Regions from separate parts of the Psychrobium sp. MM17-31 genome, predicted to be linked through region 2. Evidence: predicted binding sites of a transcription regulator. Region 2 holds the regulator's gene; each other region holds the start of a gene.

Region 1 (4,701 bases), on a different contig from region 2:
ATTGGTTGTCGAGCGCCTGTCGGTAGTCAGTGTAGCGTTGAAACGCTCACTGGAAAAATCAATGCTGAAGTGGTGGGTTTTAGTGATGAAGTTCTCTACTTAATGCCAAGTGAAGAAATCCATGGCGTGCTTCCTGGCGCAACCGTTCAGCCATTATCGACTCAGCAAGGCTTACCTGTAGGGCTTGAACTACTTGGCCGTGTTATCGACGGTATCGGCAATCCTCTTGATGGTCTTGGCCCAATAAAAACCGCCAGTAATGTCTCAGGTAAGGCAACACCTATTAATCCACTCGCTCGTCGGCCAATTACTCATGCACTTGACGTTGGTATTCGCGCGATTAATACGCTTATTACCGTGGGTAAAGGCCAGCGTATGGGACTTTTCGCCGGCTCTGGTGTTGGTAAGAGTGTGCTACTTGGTATGATGACACGCGGTACTAGTGCTGATGTTATCGTCGTTGGTCTAGTTGGTGAGCGTGGTCGCGAGGTTAAAGAATTTATTGAAGAAATCCTCGGTGAAGAAGGACGTAAGCGCTCAGTGGTGGTTGCTGCGCCTGCTGATACTTCACCTTTAATGCGTCTAAAAGCCTGTGAAACTTCGGTAACTATTGCAGAGTACTTTCGCGATCAGGGCATGGAAGTGTTATTGCTGATGGATTCACTCACCCGTTTTGCTCAGGCCCAACGTGAGATTGCATTAGCTATTGGTGAGCCGCCAGCCACAAAAGGCTATCCGCCCTCAGTATTTGCTAAATTACCGCAGTTGGTAGAGCGCGCTGGTAATGGTGGCGAAGGGCAAGGATCTATCACTGCTTTTTATACCGTATTAACGGAAGGGGATGATTTACAAGATCCTATCGCGGATTCATCGCGAGCGATTCTAGATGGTCACATTGTACTTTCTCGTCGCCTTGCAGAAGCTGGTCACTATCCGGCGATTGATGTAGAAGCGTCAATCTCTCGTGTCATGCCGATGGTGGTAAGTGATGAGCACATGCAATACGCAAGACTCGTCAAACAAAATTATTCACTTTATCAACAGAACAAAGATCTCATTGCCATTGGTGCTTATGTCGCAGGTGCTGATCCCAAAGTTGATAAAGCAATTCAGTTTTATCCAGTGATTGAAGCGTTCTGTCAGCAAATGATGAAAGAGTCCCATCCTTATGACGAGTCGTTAGTCGCGCTGACTCAACTTGGACAAGCACTGCAATAATGGCTAACGTAAAACAGCTCACCATTGTTTTAGAAATGGCACAGCAAAAAGAGCAAGATGCGCTCAAGGTGTTTAGTCAAGCGCAGCAACAGCTCAATCAGCTTAAAGAGCAGATGGAATCATTGGCCCAATATAAGCAAGACTATTTAGCGCAAATGAAACCGGAAAATATCCAACAAGTAAGCGCCGATAAACTTATTCGTTTGCAAGGTTTTCTAGCGCAAATCGATCAATCTATTTTTCAGCAGCGCGATGTTATTGCAAAGGCTTCACTTGCCGTAGATGCGCGCCGCGAAACTTGGGCTAAAGCCAAACAATACGCCGACTCTATTGAATTTCTCATCGATAAACAGCACAAAGAAGCGCAGTTTAAAGAAGACAAGCAGCAGCAAAAAATGGCGGATGAATTCGCCATGATGTCTCATCACCGCAAACAGCACCGCTAAATTCCTTCTTTATTAATTTCACATCTTGGTATGACGTTTGCTTTGATATAGCCAGCGCCGTACATCCAATATTTGACACATTGCTAGGTGTTAAACAGCAGTAAATTTAAGTAACTGATAAGTATTGGTTTTAATTGTATTTTATGATGGGTTTAAACAAGGAATCACGATGTTGGAATCATTCAATTTAATGAACTTAGGCTCAAGTGTCGATAATTCGGCAACTTTTGCCGCTTCGTCTTCCAGTGCTGCATTAAATGGCACTAATGCTGAGCAATCGGCATTATTTCACCAGGCAACCACATTGAGCTTCAATGAGCTCCTTGCTAATTCAATTAATGAATCGCAGCAACAACAATCAACATCATCTGACAATGAAGCCTCAGAGCTTGCCATGCAAATCGTTAAGTTACTTTTGGAACAAAAGGCACATTCTGATAAAGCGCTATCTGAAAAAGGGCAAAGTGATGCAACTGATAGTGAAAGTCAAATAGCAGGCGCAGATACAGCGTTGTTAGACGAGCAAACTGACACAGAAAATGGTGATGCATCTTTCGAGCTCTTGGCGACAATAGATAAGTTTATAAGTGAGTTGCCTGCTCAGCAGCGCAGTCAATTTGAATCCGTTGTTAGTGAAATAAAATCCTTGTTAGCTGACGAAATTAATATTGATACCCCCCAGCTCAGTGAGCTTGAACAATCGTTGTTTACTAAAGGTGATGAACAAGCATCAATACAAATGCTGTCAGAGCTGAAAGCTGTTATTGGCCAGCAATTAGAAGCGCTTAATGTTATCAAGCAAACTAATCAACAAAATAGCGATTTAACACAATTGATTGACTCGCTGCAGGCAGTCAACAAACAACTTGCTGATATAGAATTATCTAATGGTGACGATGCTGCCGATTTGTCACAACAAATGACGCAATTGATGAAGCAACTTGAACAATTTGCTGACAACAATCGTGAGTTAGCACAGGCTGTTAATCCGCTTCATGAAAAGATTGATGCAACGATCGCTAAATTCTCTGAGCAACAAATAGCTGATATTGATAGTGAGTCGATAGCTTCTCCGCAGGTTGCAATCGCGCAACTTTCTGACAAAGAAAAAGCTGCGATCGATAAGTTAGCTGCCATCATCAGCCAACTTAGTAGCGAAGAGCGTCGTTATTTTAATCAAATTATCTCGCAAGAAAATCAGCCGTTAAAGGCAAAAGAAGACTCAAATATAGTCGCAGATGTGCAAACGGCCAAGCAAATACTAGCACAAATCGAGCAAAGTAGAGCGAGTTTACAGCCTGTTTCCCAATCAGAGAGTTCTGATGAAAAGCAAGCGCAAGTAGAGCAAAATAGAGCGAGTCTGCAGCCTGCTAACCAATCAGGAATTGCCGAAGAAAAGCAGGCACAATCTAATGGTGAGCAAAAAACGGCTAATTCACCGATTACTAACGCCCCTATTGATCCTAAGTTAGCTAAAGCGAGCGCCGAAAATGAAAAAGGCGTTAACGTCAAGACAAGTGACGCAATTAATATCGAAGAGCCAGTTAAGTTAGAGGGCGAAGCAAACGCACCTAAGGGGGCTAGCAATAAAGTCGATGCGTTAGTCTCGCAGTTAGAAGCAAGTTTTAGAAATAATAGTACGAGTAACACGCCTGCAGATACACAGGTGGCTTCGGTAACGCGCGTTGAACAGCAAGTAGCTAAAGAAGTTAATGCAAGTCAACTAACGGCACAAAAGGCGCCAGAAAATATGGCGCAGCGCATTACGTTAAATGACAACAGCCTAGCGTCACAGCAAATTAAAGAGCACATGACCATGATGATGCGTGGCGGCGTGGGGCATGCGGTGCTTAACTTAGATCCTGAAGAGTTAGGTGCAATGTCTGTGCGCATTGTGATGCAACAAGACCAAATGAATGTGCAATTTCAGGTGAGTAATCCACAAGCGAAGGACATGTTAGAGCAGGCAATGGCTAAGTTGAAAGAGTCGTTACAAGAGCAAGGTATTGCCTTAAATCAAAGTGATGTTAAAGAGCAAAACCAGCAGCAGAAAGATTCGCAAGGAGCCGAAGAATATGCTGGCTTTGGTGAACAAACTGACTTGGATGAAGGCGAACAAGCGCCAATCACTTTAGTGTTGAACAAACAATCGACCAACGGCATTGATTATTATGCCTAATGGCGATCGCTAATAGGATAATGCATCGTATTGTGGTAGCTTTAAATCGATGATTTATCACGGGTTCAATTGCTTTAATTAGAGTGTTAGGATCTGTGGTTTAGAAACATAGTTTTTGTGAAGGAAAGTTAGAATGGCTGAAGAAGCAGTTGAAGAATCCCAAGGTGGTAGTAAGAAACTTCTCATTATTATCATTGCTGTTGTTGTATTGATTGCTGGTGGCGCTGGGGCATTTTTCTTTTTATCAGGTTCTGATGAGCCTGTTGACCAAGAAATGTCCTTAGAAGAAGGTGCTGATTTAACCGCTGAAGATACTGAAGAGGCCAGTGGTGAAGAGGGTGAAGCTGAAGTTGGCGATGCATTTTATGTTGGTATGCCACGACCATTTGTATTCAACGTACCTGGCTACGGTCGTGATCGTTTAGTACAAATTAAGGTACAACTAATGGTGCGCGGCGGCGAACACGACACTATCGCTCGCAAGCATATTCCATTGATTGAAGATACGTTACTAACAACCTTTAGTACGTCGAATGCGGAAAAACTTTCCACCAATGAAGGAAAGCAAGAGCTTCGCCGCGAATCGCTTGCCGCTGTCCAGCAGGCATTAGAGCCATTGGTAGGTAAGCCAGTGGTAGAAAAAGTGTTATTTATTGGGTTTGTAATGCAGTAAGCACCATTGGTGTTTATCGCAGTTGTTAATTAACTAAGGTGGGCTAAAGCTTGAATGATCTACTGAGTCAAGACGAAATTGATGCGCTGTTACACGGCGTTGATGACGTTGAAGAAGAAGAAGTCTCGGCCGGCGGTGATGATGGCGCCGCGGAATATGACTTTTCTTCACAAGATCGTATTGTC
Region 2 (4,701 bases):
TGGAGCAGGCTTTTAGGGCTAACTTTGTTCATAGTTACTCGCTAAAGCTAATGTTGTGCAGTGTTATGTGAAAAGGGGTGGGAGTTTTACTTGAAATTAATACGCCGATATCGCGAATTGAATCACTGCTCAATGTTGGCGCGTTGCTTATAAGTCGCCCGCGAAACGTTGCTTGGGCGTCTCGTAATGAGAGTTGATGGCTGATGGTTTGATTAGCCTTAGTTGGAAACTCTAGTTTATAACCAATTAAATAGCCGCGAAACAGGCTGCGAAATCTAAGCTGATAGTCATTGCCGTCGCCAGTCACAGTAATGTTAACAGTCTCAATACCTTCCTTAAGTGGCGGCAGCGCTGTGTAAGTACTGCTAAAACCGCCGTTATTTTCGGTAGAGATTTGGCCTGTGAATACAATGTCACCATTTACTTTAACGACATTTCCTTGAGAAAGTCCTCCCATGACACCGTCGTTGGTGATACGCCAGTTAGCGCTATTGAATGCTAGTTGAGTTGGCGTACTGCTTGTTTTTTTAGCGAGTGAAGGGTTGTAGGTCATTAACGCTAGTCCGATTATAGTGATTACTGTTTTCATCATGTCACCACTCATTGGTTTGTTAATCGCGAGCGATTTTTCTGATTAAATTTTCAAACTCGCTTCTAGCGATGCGATCTGACGATTCAATGGTGTACTTGTTGTGAAAGTAGATGGTCATAGTTAGCGTTTTATAACTAAGAAAGCAGGTATAACCATCAAAATCATGCCACGCACTGAGTTGGCGATAGTGATATTTACCATCGCGCTCGACACCATGTTCGAGTATTTTATTGAATACTTTTAAATAATTATGAAGCGCCATTGCGTTGCTACAACCAGATAGTTTCGTTTGTTGCTGCTGGCGATGATAAACCGCACATTTCGTCGTAAGCGGTCTGCAAGCTCAAGGTTGCCGATTGAACGTCATGCTGACGCAATAGTTGTTTCGCATCGCTAAGTGATTGGCAAATAGCTACTTCGCTAAGACTAGGCAGGGCTGAGAAGTTTCCTTGATTGTCGGTGGAGCCAACTAAATAGTGCGTACCGTCAGCAATGCCTATGATGGTAGGTTCGTGAGTCATAACGCTCTCCTTATTTAAGGTGGTTAAGTCATGAATACGAATGCTGTTTAATGAAAGATCATATTATTCTTACAACTGAAATTTGTTGTTGCTTCTATAAAGGAGCAACACCAAATTTCAGATAGCGCAGTGATTCTTGCGCTAAGAGGAACAAAGATAAAGTCATTAAAAATGATGTTCTATTGAGAATTTCCGTTACAGGTCGTCTTACTTAAAAACAGTGAGCTTACTAAACCTATTACAGATATCGCTGCCATCACTATAAACAATTGGTTGAATCCTGCTGTGCCTGGGGATGCATCTAGAATGCGTCCAGCGATAGGTGCGAAGAAAATATCTGGCGTGTAGCCCACCACTGAGATGATCCCCACTGCTGTGCCTGTGATGGCGCCGCTGATTTTAGATTCTGCTAAAAGTGCGAAGTAGACGGCGCGAACGGCAAATACTAAAACGAAGGTAATGAAGATATTAGCTTGCAGTAACCAAGACTCGCCTAATGGAATGAAACTTAAGTAAGCGGCGATTGCCAGTGCAAATATAATGCTGATGAGTTTACTTGGCTGTAATCGGTCGGCTAACAAACCTGCGCCAATGGCGACTAGAGGTCTTACAAAAGAGGCGTTAGATACTAGTTGCGCCGAAGCTACATCATCCATATTCAGCACCTGAGTCGCATAAAGGCCAAAGTAATCGATGCTCTTATAAGCGCAGTAGGCACTGAGTACGATCAGTGCTTGGCTAATGATACTTGGCTGTTTGATGACATCGAGAATAGTTTTTTTAATACTTCTATGCTCTGAGCTAGTAGCTGGGGTAAAGGGTATCATGATATATACCAGCGCCGCCGCTGCCAGTGTCAAGGTTGTATAGAAGGCGATAACGTATACTAAGGCCGCTTGTTTGTCCGCTAACGAGACTAATCCCGCTTCGCTAGGTAGATTGTAATTAAGGATGAGTACACTTACCGTAGCCATGGCTGCTGCCACTAAACCGCGCCCACCATCGAGAATCCCAAAGGCGATGCCTTGTGTGTTTTCGCCGCCCCACAAGCGAGTGATCTTTATCATAGCTGCCCAAAACAGCAGTATTGTGGTTACGCCCCAATAGCCGAATAGTATTGTTAATCCTAGTACTGATGGTATTTGCATTAGATAGAAGCCACCTAATGCAGTGGCTACTAGTGAAATAGTCATTAAGTTTTTAGCGGAAAAACGGTCGGCGATTGCGCCGCCGGGGAAATAAGCAATCATTGCCATAATGCCGTATAAACCGAAGATGTCGCCTAACTGGGTGTTAGAGAGCTCGAATACTTCTAACAGCGTTGGTCTGAAGAATCGCGCAATATGAAAAGGTAAGCTGAAAATGATTTCGCCTGCGAAGACGATAGCAAAGATGATGATAAAACGGTGAACCGGGGATATGTATTGCTGAGTATTCATGAATATTTACACATTTTTATCATTGTGAGCCCATCATAGTGCTGAAAGCGGCAAAGCAAGACGAAGGTTTGGACATTAAAAAGGCCCATAAAATGGGCCTTTAGAATCGAATTGTAAATTAGTGACGTTGTAGTTTTTCTTTGTGTTTGATCACTTGTCGGTCTAATTTGCTCACCATGGAATCGATGGCGGCGTACATATCTTCGTGAGATGACTGAGCGAAGACTTCACCGCCGTTGAGATGAAGGGTTGCTTCGGCTATTTGTTGGAGCTTTTCTACATTCAAAACGACGTGCACGTTATTGATGTGCTCAAAGTGTCGCTCAAGCTTGCTAAATTTACTGTGTACGTATTCGTGAAGAGATTCGGTAATTTCTACGTGATGACCAGATAAATTAATTTGCATAAAGTGTATCCTCCGTAATAGAGCTTACAACAAGCTCTTTCTTTGATTGGACGGTGGGATAGATAGCGCGTCGCGGTATTTTGCAATAGTACGTCTAGCTACTTTGATCCCTTGTTCCGCTAACAAATCTACAATTTTGCTATCGCTCAATGGCTTTTTAGGATTTTCCGCTGCCACCAGTTTTTTGATGATAGCGCGAATGGCGGTGGATGAGCATTCGCCACCATTCTCCGTACTTACATGACTAGAGAAGAAGTATTTAAGTTCAAAAATACCGCGTGGAGTGTGCATGTATTTTTGAGTGGTGACACGAGAAATGGTTGATTCGTGCATTTCTACTGCTTCGGCCACGTCATTTAATACTAGCGGCTTCATGGCTTCTTCGCCATATTCAAAGAAGCCGCGTTGCTGCATAACGATACAGTTGGCTACTTTTAGCAGTGTTTCGTTGCGGCTTTCGATGCTTTTAATAAACCATTTTGCTTCTTGTAAATGACCGCGAATAAACTGGCTGTCACCACTGGTTTTGCTGGTTTTAGACAGCGCCGCATATTGCTCGTTGACGCGAATCTTCGGCATACAATCTGGATTGAGTTCGACTTTCCAGCGCCCTTTTACTTTTTTCACAGAAACATCTGGGATGACGTATTCTTCTTTTTCTTTAACAACCGTTGTGCCCGGATGCGGGTTCAAGGTTTGAATTAGCTTGATGGCGTTGCCAAGCTGTAATTCTTTGAGCTTGGTTTTGCGGGCTAAGGTGCGGTAATCTCGTAGTGCCAGCATTTCCATGTAGTTTTCGACCAGCATAATGGCTTCGTCGCGCCATTCGGTGTCATCTGGCATGTGCTTGAGCTGAATAGCCAAACATTCGCTTGGAGTGCGTGCTGCTACGCCGATAGGATCGAAGTGTTGAACGCGTTTTAAAACCGCTTCTACTTCGTCTAGTTCAATTTCAGGATCTGACATTGCTTGTAGAATGTCTTCACAATCTTGTGTGAGGTAACCTGTTTCTTCAATGGCATCGATAATGGCAAAAGCGATAGCGCGATCGGTATCTGAAAATGGCGTTAGGTTAGCTTGCCACATTAGATGGTCTTGTAGATTTTCAGTGGTTTCACCTTGATAGACAAAATCGCTATCTGGGCCAGGAGTTGAAGATGAAACTGGCGCCGCTGGACCTGAAGATATGTAATCGTCCCAAGTGGTGTCAGTTGGTAATTCATCTGACACGCTGTTTTGATCAAGGGCTTCTGAGGTATCTATTGAGCTGGCATCGGATGGCGCTTCAAAATCGTCGTTGTTGTTGAACTCCTCTGATTTTTGTTCGCTTGTTGATGCGTCGGCTTTGTCGTTTGATTCAAAGTTTTCTTCTACTTCAAGTAACGGATTTGAGTCGAGTGCTTCTTGTATCTCTTGTTGCAGGTCGAGCGTTGATAGTTGCAATAAGCGAATTGCTTGTTGCAACTGAGGGGTCATAGTGAGTGACTGACCTAATTTTAACTGTAATGACGCTTTCATCTATATCCGTTATTGTTTTTCTTACTGTGACAGCTGCCTACTACTATAATCTGAATTGCTCACCTAAATAAACATCTCTTACAGTTTGATTGGCTAATATTTCATCGGGCTTGCCTTGGGCAATCATTTCGCCATGAGAAACGATATAAGCAAACTCACACACATCAAGGGTTTCACGTACATTGTGGTCGGTAATTAATACGCCGAGACCACGGTTCTTTAATT
Region 3 (4,701 bases), on a different contig from region 2:
CACCAAGACGGGTTGGAATTACTTCCTCGCCAATTTGGTTTTTTAGGTAGGCTAGTGCGATTGCACCAACGATAGAATCTGAATCTGGAACTTTGTGCCCAACTGCGTATACAGCCATAATTTTTCTCTTTTAAATAATCGGAAATTAGCGGCTATTTTATCGAGTTAGCCAAAAATTGCTATGCGATTTTTGGCTAAATCATGCTTTGGGCACGTTAAGTGATTATTTATGGTAACTCAAACAAGTTTCGACTTCGTTTTTAGAGCCTAAAATCACGGCAACGCGTTGATGGATTTCTTGTGGTTGAATATCCATGATGCGCTCGTAACCTGTTGAAGAAACACCGCCTGCTTGTTCAACTAAGAAACTCATTGGATTGGCTTCATACATTAAACGCAATTTGTATGGCTTGGCCGGGTTCTTGTTGTCGGTAGGGTAGGTGAAGATACCGCCGCGACATAAAACGCGATGAACATCACCAACCATTGCGGCAATCCAACGCATGTTGAAGTTTTTATCGCGGGTACCTGTGGTGCCGTCGAGTAAATCACCAATGTAGTTTTGCATTGCTGGCTCCCAGAAACGCTGGTTTGACATATTAATGGCAAATTCTGCGGTATCTGGCGTGATGGTCATCTTTTCTTGGGTTAATAAGAATTCGCCAATGGTGTTATCTAGCGTAAACAAACGTACGCCATTACCTGTGGTTAAGGCTAGTTGCGTTGATGCACCGTAAAGCACGTAACCTGCCGCCACTTGCGCAGTACCAGGTTGCAGGAACATCTCTTCGTTAGCACCAGTTTGACCTTTTGGCACTTCCATAATGGAGAAGATAGTACCGACTAAGCTGTTGATATCGATATTTGATGAGCCATCGAGTGGATCGAAACACACAAGGTAACGACCATTTTCTGAGCCTGCTACTATTGTGTCTTCTTCCTCTGATGCGATAGCTCGAACTAATCCAGACTCTAATAGAATATCTTTGATTAATTGATTAGAAATAATATCGAGCTTCTTTTGGGTTTCACCCTGAATGTTTTCATCTAGCGTAGAACCTAGGATGCCCGCTAGTTCACCCTGATGAAGGCGAAATGAAATTTCTTTACAAGCTGCCATTAAGGTATTGATAAGAGAAATAAGTTCTGGATCGACATTGTCGCGACGAAGTACAGGCACAAAGCGTTGCATGGATAAGTCCTAAGTTGGGTTAGATTTTTGCCCGCGTATAATAAACTAAATCAAGGCAAAGTGCATGGATACTTTGAGGTTTATCACAGTTTTTCATTTGAGGCGGCTGTAGTTGGTGTAGCAGTTTTAATGTCTGAATAATAGTCAGTTTTTTGTATTTGCAATCAAATAAAGTATGATGCGGTTTATTAGATAAACAACTCTTTTTATATTCAATAGCTAACTATGTTTAATTTTACCTATCGTCACAGTTTGGTCGGCCGCAGATTTGTGCTGTTTACAGTACTTTTTAGCTCGATTATTACCTTGTTATTTACTGTGGTGCAGTTAAGTGCTGAATACAACAAGCAATTGGATCAACGAGCCTTGTTCAATCAAATTATTGAAGACAGTTTACTCGACAGTCTGAGTAAAAGTATTTGGACCTATGACGATGCACAAATTTATTTGCAACTGCAGGGGATCGTCAATATTCCAAATATTGAAAGGGCGGTGTTAAACCTACCTGAAAACGTTGAGTTTAACATTGGTGAAATTACCGCAAGTAGTATCATTACTCAGCAGTTCGATGTGCAATATAACCAATCGGGGATCCCGCGTAAAATGGGGGATTTAACGATTTATAGCGAGATGGATAGCACCTACAACCACCTTATTGCCTTTGGCGGCGTGATGCTGTTTTCAAATTTCTTTAAAACGGCATTGGTGGTGATTTTTATGCTCTACTTGTCGGACAAACTCATTGGCCGACATTTAATGCAAATTAGCGGAAAATTGTCAGAATTTAGCGAAGTTGATAAACCAACGCCCATAGTGCTTGATCGTAAATATCACGATGAGAACGACGAAATAGATCATCTTGTCGACAGCATTAATAATATGCAGCAACGCATTTATTTCGAACGTAGCAAGGCGGTTAGTGAGATCAAGCAAAAAGAAGACATTCAACTACAAATTGGTGAGCAAAAAGAGAAGCTACTTAAGCTAGAGCATAAAGTGTCTATTTCAGAGATAGTGCGTAGTTTGGCGAATGAATTAAATGTTCCTCTCATTAACATCAAGGCTTTTTGTAAGCTTACCTTGGAGCAAATGCAACAACCGTCAATTGAGCCTAAACGGCTAGAGCTAGCGGTAGATAAAATTATCGAAAATAGTTGTCATGCATTAGATATCGTTAATCGCACTAAAGAAATCATGCAGCGCAATGAGCCGCAAAAAGAGTTAATAAACGTGAACGCGTTAGTCGCGAAAGCTATGTTTTTGCTAGCTCAAGAGATAGAGAGTAATGGCATTGCTGTGCATCATCACGCACCAGACGAAGATGTGATGATTTGTGCAGATGAATTACAAATTGAGCAAGTAATGTTAAATGTCATGCGTAATTCAATTGAAGCACTGAGCTCTCATCAATCAGATAACCGCAGTATTGAAGTTTCAGCGACAGTATTTGGCGAACAAGTTGTTGTTCGTATTGAAGACAATGGCCCCGGCTTAAGCGATTTGATTATTGATAAAATATTCCAGCCGTTTTTTAGTACCAGAGACAAAGGACTCGGTGTTGGCTTATGTATCGCTAAAACACTAGTTAATAGCAATGATGGGGACATTATTGTCAATGAAGATTATAAAAAGGGCGGCTGCTTTATCATCACCTTCCCAGTGACTTGAGATGCATAAATAAAAAGGCTTGTGTAGAGAATACACAAGCCTTTTTTGATCATACTAATCTATCAATGAAAGGGGTGAGCGTTAAGCACTCTTTTTTAAGGTGGTTAGCGGCTCTAAGTAGCTTGGTCTGGCTTGCTTTAAGTAGCTAATGTCTTCGAAACTTGGCTTGCCCTGTGGCAGTTTTAGACGCGTTTTAGTTAAGAATGGACGCGCGATATGTGAGATCATTAATTCGATTTCTTTAACACCTTGGCCATTGGTTTTGGTTGAACTATAGAAATCGACAGGGATCAGAATGCCTGAGCTACGTAAGCTCTTCACATCAGCTTCTTGATGCGGCAACCACAGTGAGGTTTGACGACGTAAGTAGAATTCGCGCAAAATTGCTCGTTCGCCACTGCTTAGTGTTTGCATGCGTGATTGAATGTCTTCTGCCAATTGCTGCTGACGTTTCTTTTGTTTTAGGTTGTTAATAATGTGCTTACTTAAATCTAAAACGAGATAGGCGCTACTAACAATAAATGCGATACCAACGAAGTGTGCATACTCTGTCAAAAACTTGTCTACTTGAGTGAGTGACGCTAGTTTTGACGGCATAAATAGTAATACCGCGCAGGCTAAAGCAACCCACAGCATGCACTGAAACAGGTAGTGTGCATGAGATTGCTGCGATTCATCTTTCCACATAAAAACTCCTTACTGACAATATGATTGCCAAAAAACTGATAGTTAGTTGGCTACATCGAATCAAAAAGCAATTAGCGTACCTAAATTTAAAAATGGCAATAAAATCAGTTTAAGTGATTGTTTTTTAGTCTTAGTTATATCTGAAAAGAAATTTCGTTTGAATTTATGCGCTCACTGAATGGGTGAAACATTGCCGCTTTATATAATTTCAATTGAGTGTGAACTTCACCGTTAATTAGTGTGATTGACAAATAAAGTGTTAAAAACAATATCAGGTAGTTGTGGGTTTTGTATTTAAGCTTTTGAAAATATTGATAAATGTATTTTTGGCACCAAATTGGCAGTTAGTCAGTCACAAAACACATTATCGTTTGTTTAAACCCAATTAGCACAAGCAAGGAATACAACATGAAATTACTTAATCGCCGTTTAGCACTTGTTAGTACAGTGACAGGTATCGCACTAGTAGCTGCATCAGGTGCGGCTTATGCAGCAGAAGACAAAGTTCTGACTAAGAAAATTGCCGTTGATGATATTAAAGAATTCGTGATTGATGCGCATGTGGGCACGGTTAAGTTATCGCCGTCAAATGATAATCAAATTCATATTTACGTTAAGGTCACTGAAAAAGACGGTTGGAGCATGTTTAAGGCCAGTCCTGAAGATGCAGAGTTAAAGATTAACAATAGTGGAAATCGTATAGTAATTTCTCTCAACGAAGATGACTTTGGCGAAGAATGGCGTATTGAAGTGCCGCAAATGGAAACAATCGACGCAGATTTAGGCGTGGGCGAAATGACCATCAAGGGATTACAAGCGAATATGTCAGTAGATGTAGGCGTTGGTGAAGTTAGTGTTTACAGCATGGCTGACTCATATAATAGTGTAAAAGCAGAATCAGGTGTTGGCGCTGCCAATGTTTACAGCAATAGCGGTCAAAAAGATCAAAATCGTGCCATGGTTAGCGAAAGCGTTAGTTGGAGCGGTCAAGGAGACTACGCGATTAAAGTAGAAGTTGGTGTTGGGGATGCATCAATTAAACTGAAATAGAAATTACCACTGCATTTATCTCTCATTGACCAGCCATCTGTGCTGGTCTTTTTTTATTCATTTGATTAATTTCTTGTTCACCTTTCATTCACGCCTTGAATACT
Region 4 (4,701 bases), on a different contig from region 2:
GTGGTGATGTCATCGTTAATGTTGAGAACGAAGCTGGCGAGTTAATTCGCACAATCAACATCGGTAAACAAAATCCGGGTAACAACGAATTTTCTTGGGATGGCAAAGACAATGATGGCAACCAAGTAAAAGAAGGTAATTATACCATTAAGGCCACTGGTACTGTAGATGGTGAAAAACAAGATTTAGCCGTATCAACTTATAGTCATGTATCAAGTGTAAATCTTGGCAATGGCAGCAACGGCGTTATTTTAAATTTAAGAGGGCTCGGCAATATTTCGCTATCTGAAGTATTAGCGGTTGCCGAAAGTTAATCTAAGAAGAGGATTCGAACATGTCTTTTAATATTGCACTCAGTGGTATCTCAGCAGCGAAGAAGGATCTCGATGTTACTGCAAATAACATTGCTAACGTAAACACTATTGGTTTTAAAGAATCTCGCGCAGAGTTTGCCGATGTATACGCCTCTTCTTTATTTACTAACTCAAGTACTAAAGCGGGTGACGGTGTAACTACGGCGCAAGTGGCGCAGCAGTTCCATCAAGGTAGTTTATCATTTACTAATAACGCGTTAGATTTAGCGATTACAGGTCCAGGCTTTTTTGTTACTTCTGATGGTTTAGATTCTAAAGATCTAACTTTTACTCGTGCTGGTGCCTTTAAGCTTAACAATGAAAACTTTATCGTTGATTCTAACGGCAATTATTTACAAACTTACCCTGTAAATAATGACGGTACATCGGCTGCCATTAATTTGACATCGACATCAGGTATGCAAATTCCTGAAACTGCAGGTGTGCCGGTTAAGACGGGTATGGTGAACATGGCGGCTAACTTACCGGCGAACGCGACAGGCAAAACGGTTGCAAACTTTGATATTTCAGATCCAGCGACTTACAACCACTCAACTTCCATTACTATTTACGATTCCTTGGGTGAAGCACATGTTCAAACTAGTTATTTTGTAAAAGATGATACTGCGCCGAATCAATGGGCGATGTTCACGGCAGTTGACGGTAAAAAAGTTGATGCTGTAGCGCCGACCACTAACCTAACTGCTGCAACAGCGGGTACTAATCATGTTGGTGCGGTGGTTAACTTCACTAATAGCGGTGTTTATCAACAGCCTGCGAATCCTGATATTGTATTAGAGCCGCTAGGTACTCCAGGTGCAGGTGTTTATAGCTCTGGTGCTGATGGTACGCAAAACGTTAATGTGCGTCTTGAAGGGCCAACGCAGTTCTCTTCAGGTTTTGAGGTAACTTCTCTTGAGCAAGATGGTTTAACGGTTGGTCGATTAACTGGTGTTGAAATTGGCCCAGACGGACTGGTGAAAGCGACATACAGTAATGGTAGTTCACAACCTCTTGGCCGTGTTGCTATGGCGCGCTTTAGAAATGAGCAAGGCTTAACGCAAATCGGTAATACTTCTTGGAAAGCGAGTCAAGGTTCTGGCGAGCCATTAGCTGGTGAAGGTGATAGCGGCACATTTGGTACTATTAAGTCTGCCGCCCTAGAGCAAGCAAACGTTGACTTAACTACTGAATTAGTTGATTTGATTGCTGCACAGCGTAACTTCCAAGCCAACTCTCGTGCACTAGAGGTTAACCAAACCTTGTCACAAACTATCTTACAAATCAGATAATTAATCTGATTACCTAAGGCGCTTTTACCTGTGGTTTAAGCGCCTTCTTTCCTACAATTATCATTTCTTAAATTTTATTTCTTTATTTTGGCACACCCGTTGCATTCTCAAGAATAACAACGCTGATTTCAGCAAAACGCTATTTTTTTGACGAGGTGAATGATGGATAAATTACTTTATATATCCATGAGTGGCGCCAAAGAAAACTTAAACGCAACCGCATTGCGTGCCAATAATCTTGCTAATGCTAAAACAACTGGCTTTAAAGCAGATATTGAGCAGGCGCGTTCAATGCAAGCTTATGGTGAAGGTATGCCAACTCGCGTGTTCTCGCTCACTGAACGCCCTGCGCAAGACTTTTCTCATGGTGCCATGATAACGACGGCTCGCGATTTAGATGTCGCAGTGCAAGGCGATGGCTGGTTAGTGGTTGAGTCTAAAGATGGAACACCAGCCTTATCACGTGCTGGTTCATTACAAATTGACAATGCAGGCATGCTGCGCAATGGCGCTGGTCAATTGGTATTAGGTGACAATGGGCCAATCGCGCTGCCAATTCCCCTCGATAAATTAAAAATAGGTAACGACGGTGTTATTACCGTTCATCCACAAGGCGCGCCAGCTACGGTGACTGAAGAAGCCGGGCGTTTGCAATTGGTTAACCCCGATAAGCGCGACTTGGTTAAAGGTGAAGATGGCCTGTTCCGCCGTAAAGATGGCGGTCCTTTTGAAAATGACGCTAATGTGACAATCGCCAGCGGAATGCTTGAAGGCAGTAACGTTAACGCGGTTAGCGAAATGGTTGATTTGATCAGCCTTCAACGACAATTTGACATGCAAGTGAAGATGATGAAAACGGCTGAAGAAGTCGATACATCACAAGATCGTTTGCTACGTCTATCTTAATTTAGGAGAATTCACATGCATGCTGCATTATGGATAAGTAAATCAGGGCTAGACGCACAGCAAACTGATATCGCTACAATTTCAAATAACTTGGCTAACGCCAGTACCGTCGGTTACAAAAAATCTCGAGCAGTATTTGAAGATCTGTTGTATCAAAACATCAACCAACCGGGTGGTCGTTCATCGCAAAATACCGAATTACCAGCAGGTTTAATGTTAGGTGCAGGTACCAAAGTTGTTGCCACTCAAAAAGAGTTTACTCAAGGCAACATGCTAACCACTGAAAATTCATTGGATATGATGGTGGAAGGCGATGGTTTTTTTGAAATTCTTATGCCCGACGGTAACATTGCTTATACCCGTAACGGTCAGTTCATGCTTGATGAACAGGGACAAATTGTTACGCCTGGTAGTGGTTACTTACTACAGCCAACAATCACTATTCCTCAAGATGCGCAAAGTATTACCATTTCTTCTGAAGGCGAAGTCTCTGTTCGTCAAATCGGTCAGGCGGAAAACACTGTCATTGGTCAGCTAACAATTTCTAACTTTATTAATCCACAAGGCCTAGAGCCAATGGGACAGAACCTGTACACCGAAACGGGCGTAAGTGGTACGCCAATTCAAGGTAATCCTGGGTTAAATGGTTTGGGCTCTATTCGTCAAGGGGCGCTTGAAACTTCAAACGTTAATGTGACGGAAGAGTTGGTTAACTTGATTGAATCACAACGTGTTTATGAAATGAACTCGAAAGTCATTTCAGCAGTAGATCAAATGATGAGCTTCGTGACACAGCAACTTTAATCGTTAGCTGTAGGAGAGTGAATACCATGAAAAAAGCATTAACTATCGCATCTGTCATTTTATTGTCGGGTTGTATGTCGACTCAAGATAAGCCGATCGCTGATGATCCTTATTACGCGCCAATTTATCCTGAGCAACCACCAGTCAATATCGTAAAAACGGGCTCATTATTTGACGCTAATCGATTGGAAAGTTTATACGCCGATGTTAAAGCGCGTCGCGTTGGTGACATTATCGAAGTGGTGTTAAGTGAAAACACTTCTGCTAAGAAAAAAGCCAACAGTAATACTAAGAAAGAAAATAGCGCGACTTTGACACCTGTTACTGGGCTCAACGGCGCAAACGTTACTATTGGTGGCAATTCATTGGCGTTTGGTCTTGATCAAGACTCTGAATTTAAAGGGACAGGCACGAGCGATCAGTCAAATAGCTTAACTGGCTCTATTTCGGTAAGCGTAATGCAGGTGTTAGGTAACGGTAATTTAATTGTGCGCGGTGAAAAGTGGATTACCATTAACAATGGTGATGAGTTTATTCGCCTTAATGGAATCATCCGCCCACAGGACATTAGCGCCGATAATCAGGTGGATTCTATCAAGGTTGCGAATGCTCGAATTCAGTATTCTGGCACTGGTGCATTCGCTGATGCACAAAAAGCTGGCTGGTTGGCACGATTCTTTAATAGTGGTTGGTGGCCGTTTTAAAAACGTCAATTTACCGTCAGGAGAATTCGAATGAAAAAGCTTAATTTCTTTAATCAAAGCCTATTGCTATTAGCATTGTGTCTTTGCTGCATGACTAGCGCAAACGCGCAGCGCATCAAAGACTTGGCGTCGGTGAAAGGCGTTCGTTCGAATCAACTGGTCGGTTATGGATTAGTCGTTGGCTTACCTGGCACGGGTGAGCAAAGCCCGTTTACTGACCAAAGTTTTATGACAATGCTCAAAAACTTTGGCATATCAATGCCTGCAGGCTTAAACCCTAAAATTAAAAATGTCGCGGCAGTGGCTATCCACGCCGATTTACATGCGTTTGCTAAACAGGGCCAAACAATCGACATTACAGTATCGTCAATTGGTAGTGCTAAGAGTTTACGTGGCGGTACGTTATTAAGAACTTTCCTTAAAGGTCTTGATGGCAACGTTTACGCGGTTGCTCAAGGCAGCATGATGGTATCTGGTTTTAGCGCCGAAGGTGCTGACGGTTCAAAAGTTATTCAAAACACGCCAACAGTTGGCCGCATTCCAAACGGTGCGACTGTTGAGCGTGAAGTACCAAGTGCGTTTGGTCAAGGTGACTTCATTACCTTTAATCTACATAATCCTGATTTTTCAACGGCGCAAGCC

What was found. The regulator sigma-54, encoded in region 2, starts transcription at its own class of promoters, with help from an activator protein. The targets are predictions, from matches to a motif close to GTTGGCACGNNNNTNGNNT.
Region 1: the regulator sigma-54 is predicted to act here: its motif matches at 1,689-1,707, upstream of MHM98_RS01745 (flagellar hook-length control protein FliK).
Region 3: the regulator sigma-54 is predicted to act here: its motif matches at 3,613-3,631, upstream of MHM98_RS02625 (superinfection exclusion B family protein).
Region 4: the regulator sigma-54 is predicted to act here: its motif matches at 1,732-1,750, upstream of MHM98_RS01960 (flagellar basal body rod protein FlgF).

What each region holds. Positions count from the first base shown of each region.
Region 1 covers NZ_JAKRGA010000001.1:398,638-403,338, reverse strand. Annotated here, with positions in the region: gene fliI (flagellar protein export ATPase FliI) at 1-1,218, shown strand, start outside; gene fliJ (flagellar export protein FliJ) at 1,218-1,664, shown strand; gene MHM98_RS01745 (flagellar hook-length control protein FliK) at 1,834-3,843, shown strand; gene fliL (flagellar basal body-associated protein FliL) at 3,977-4,516, shown strand; gene fliM (flagellar motor switch protein FliM) at 4,567-4,701, shown strand, end outside.
Region 2 covers NZ_JAKRGA010000002.1:851,541-856,241, reverse strand. Annotated here, with positions in the region: gene MHM98_RS08410 (TIGR02450 family Trp-rich protein) at 1-32, opposite strand, end outside; gene MHM98_RS08405 (CIA30 family protein) at 35-592, opposite strand; gene MHM98_RS08400 (DUF3081 family protein) at 612-854, opposite strand; gene MHM98_RS08395 (DUF6482 family protein) at 862-1,113, opposite strand; gene MHM98_RS08390 (MFS transporter) at 1,293-2,552, opposite strand; gene hpf (ribosome hibernation promoting factor) at 2,671-2,958, opposite strand; gene MHM98_RS08380 (RNA polymerase factor sigma-54) at 2,983-4,476, opposite strand; gene lptB (LPS export ABC transporter ATP-binding protein) at 4,520-4,701, opposite strand, start outside.
Region 3 covers NZ_JAKRGA010000001.1:593,284-597,984, reverse strand. Annotated here, with positions in the region: gene MHM98_RS02640 (manganese-dependent inorganic pyrophosphatase) at 1-118, opposite strand, end outside; gene MHM98_RS02635 (class 1 fructose-bisphosphatase) at 224-1,192, opposite strand; gene MHM98_RS02630 (ATP-binding protein) at 1,418-2,860, shown strand; gene MHM98_RS02625 (superinfection exclusion B family protein) at 2,942-3,547, opposite strand; gene MHM98_RS02620 (hypothetical protein) at 3,956-4,597, shown strand.
Region 4 covers NZ_JAKRGA010000001.1:443,551-448,251, reverse strand. Annotated here, with positions in the region: gene MHM98_RS01970 (flagellar hook assembly protein FlgD) at 1-314, shown strand, start outside; gene flgE (flagellar hook protein FlgE) at 335-1,645, shown strand; gene MHM98_RS01960 (flagellar basal body rod protein FlgF) at 1,808-2,551, shown strand; gene flgG (flagellar basal-body rod protein FlgG) at 2,567-3,355, shown strand; gene flgH (flagellar basal body L-ring protein FlgH) at 3,382-4,059, shown strand; gene MHM98_RS01945 (flagellar basal body P-ring protein FlgI) at 4,150-4,701, shown strand, end outside.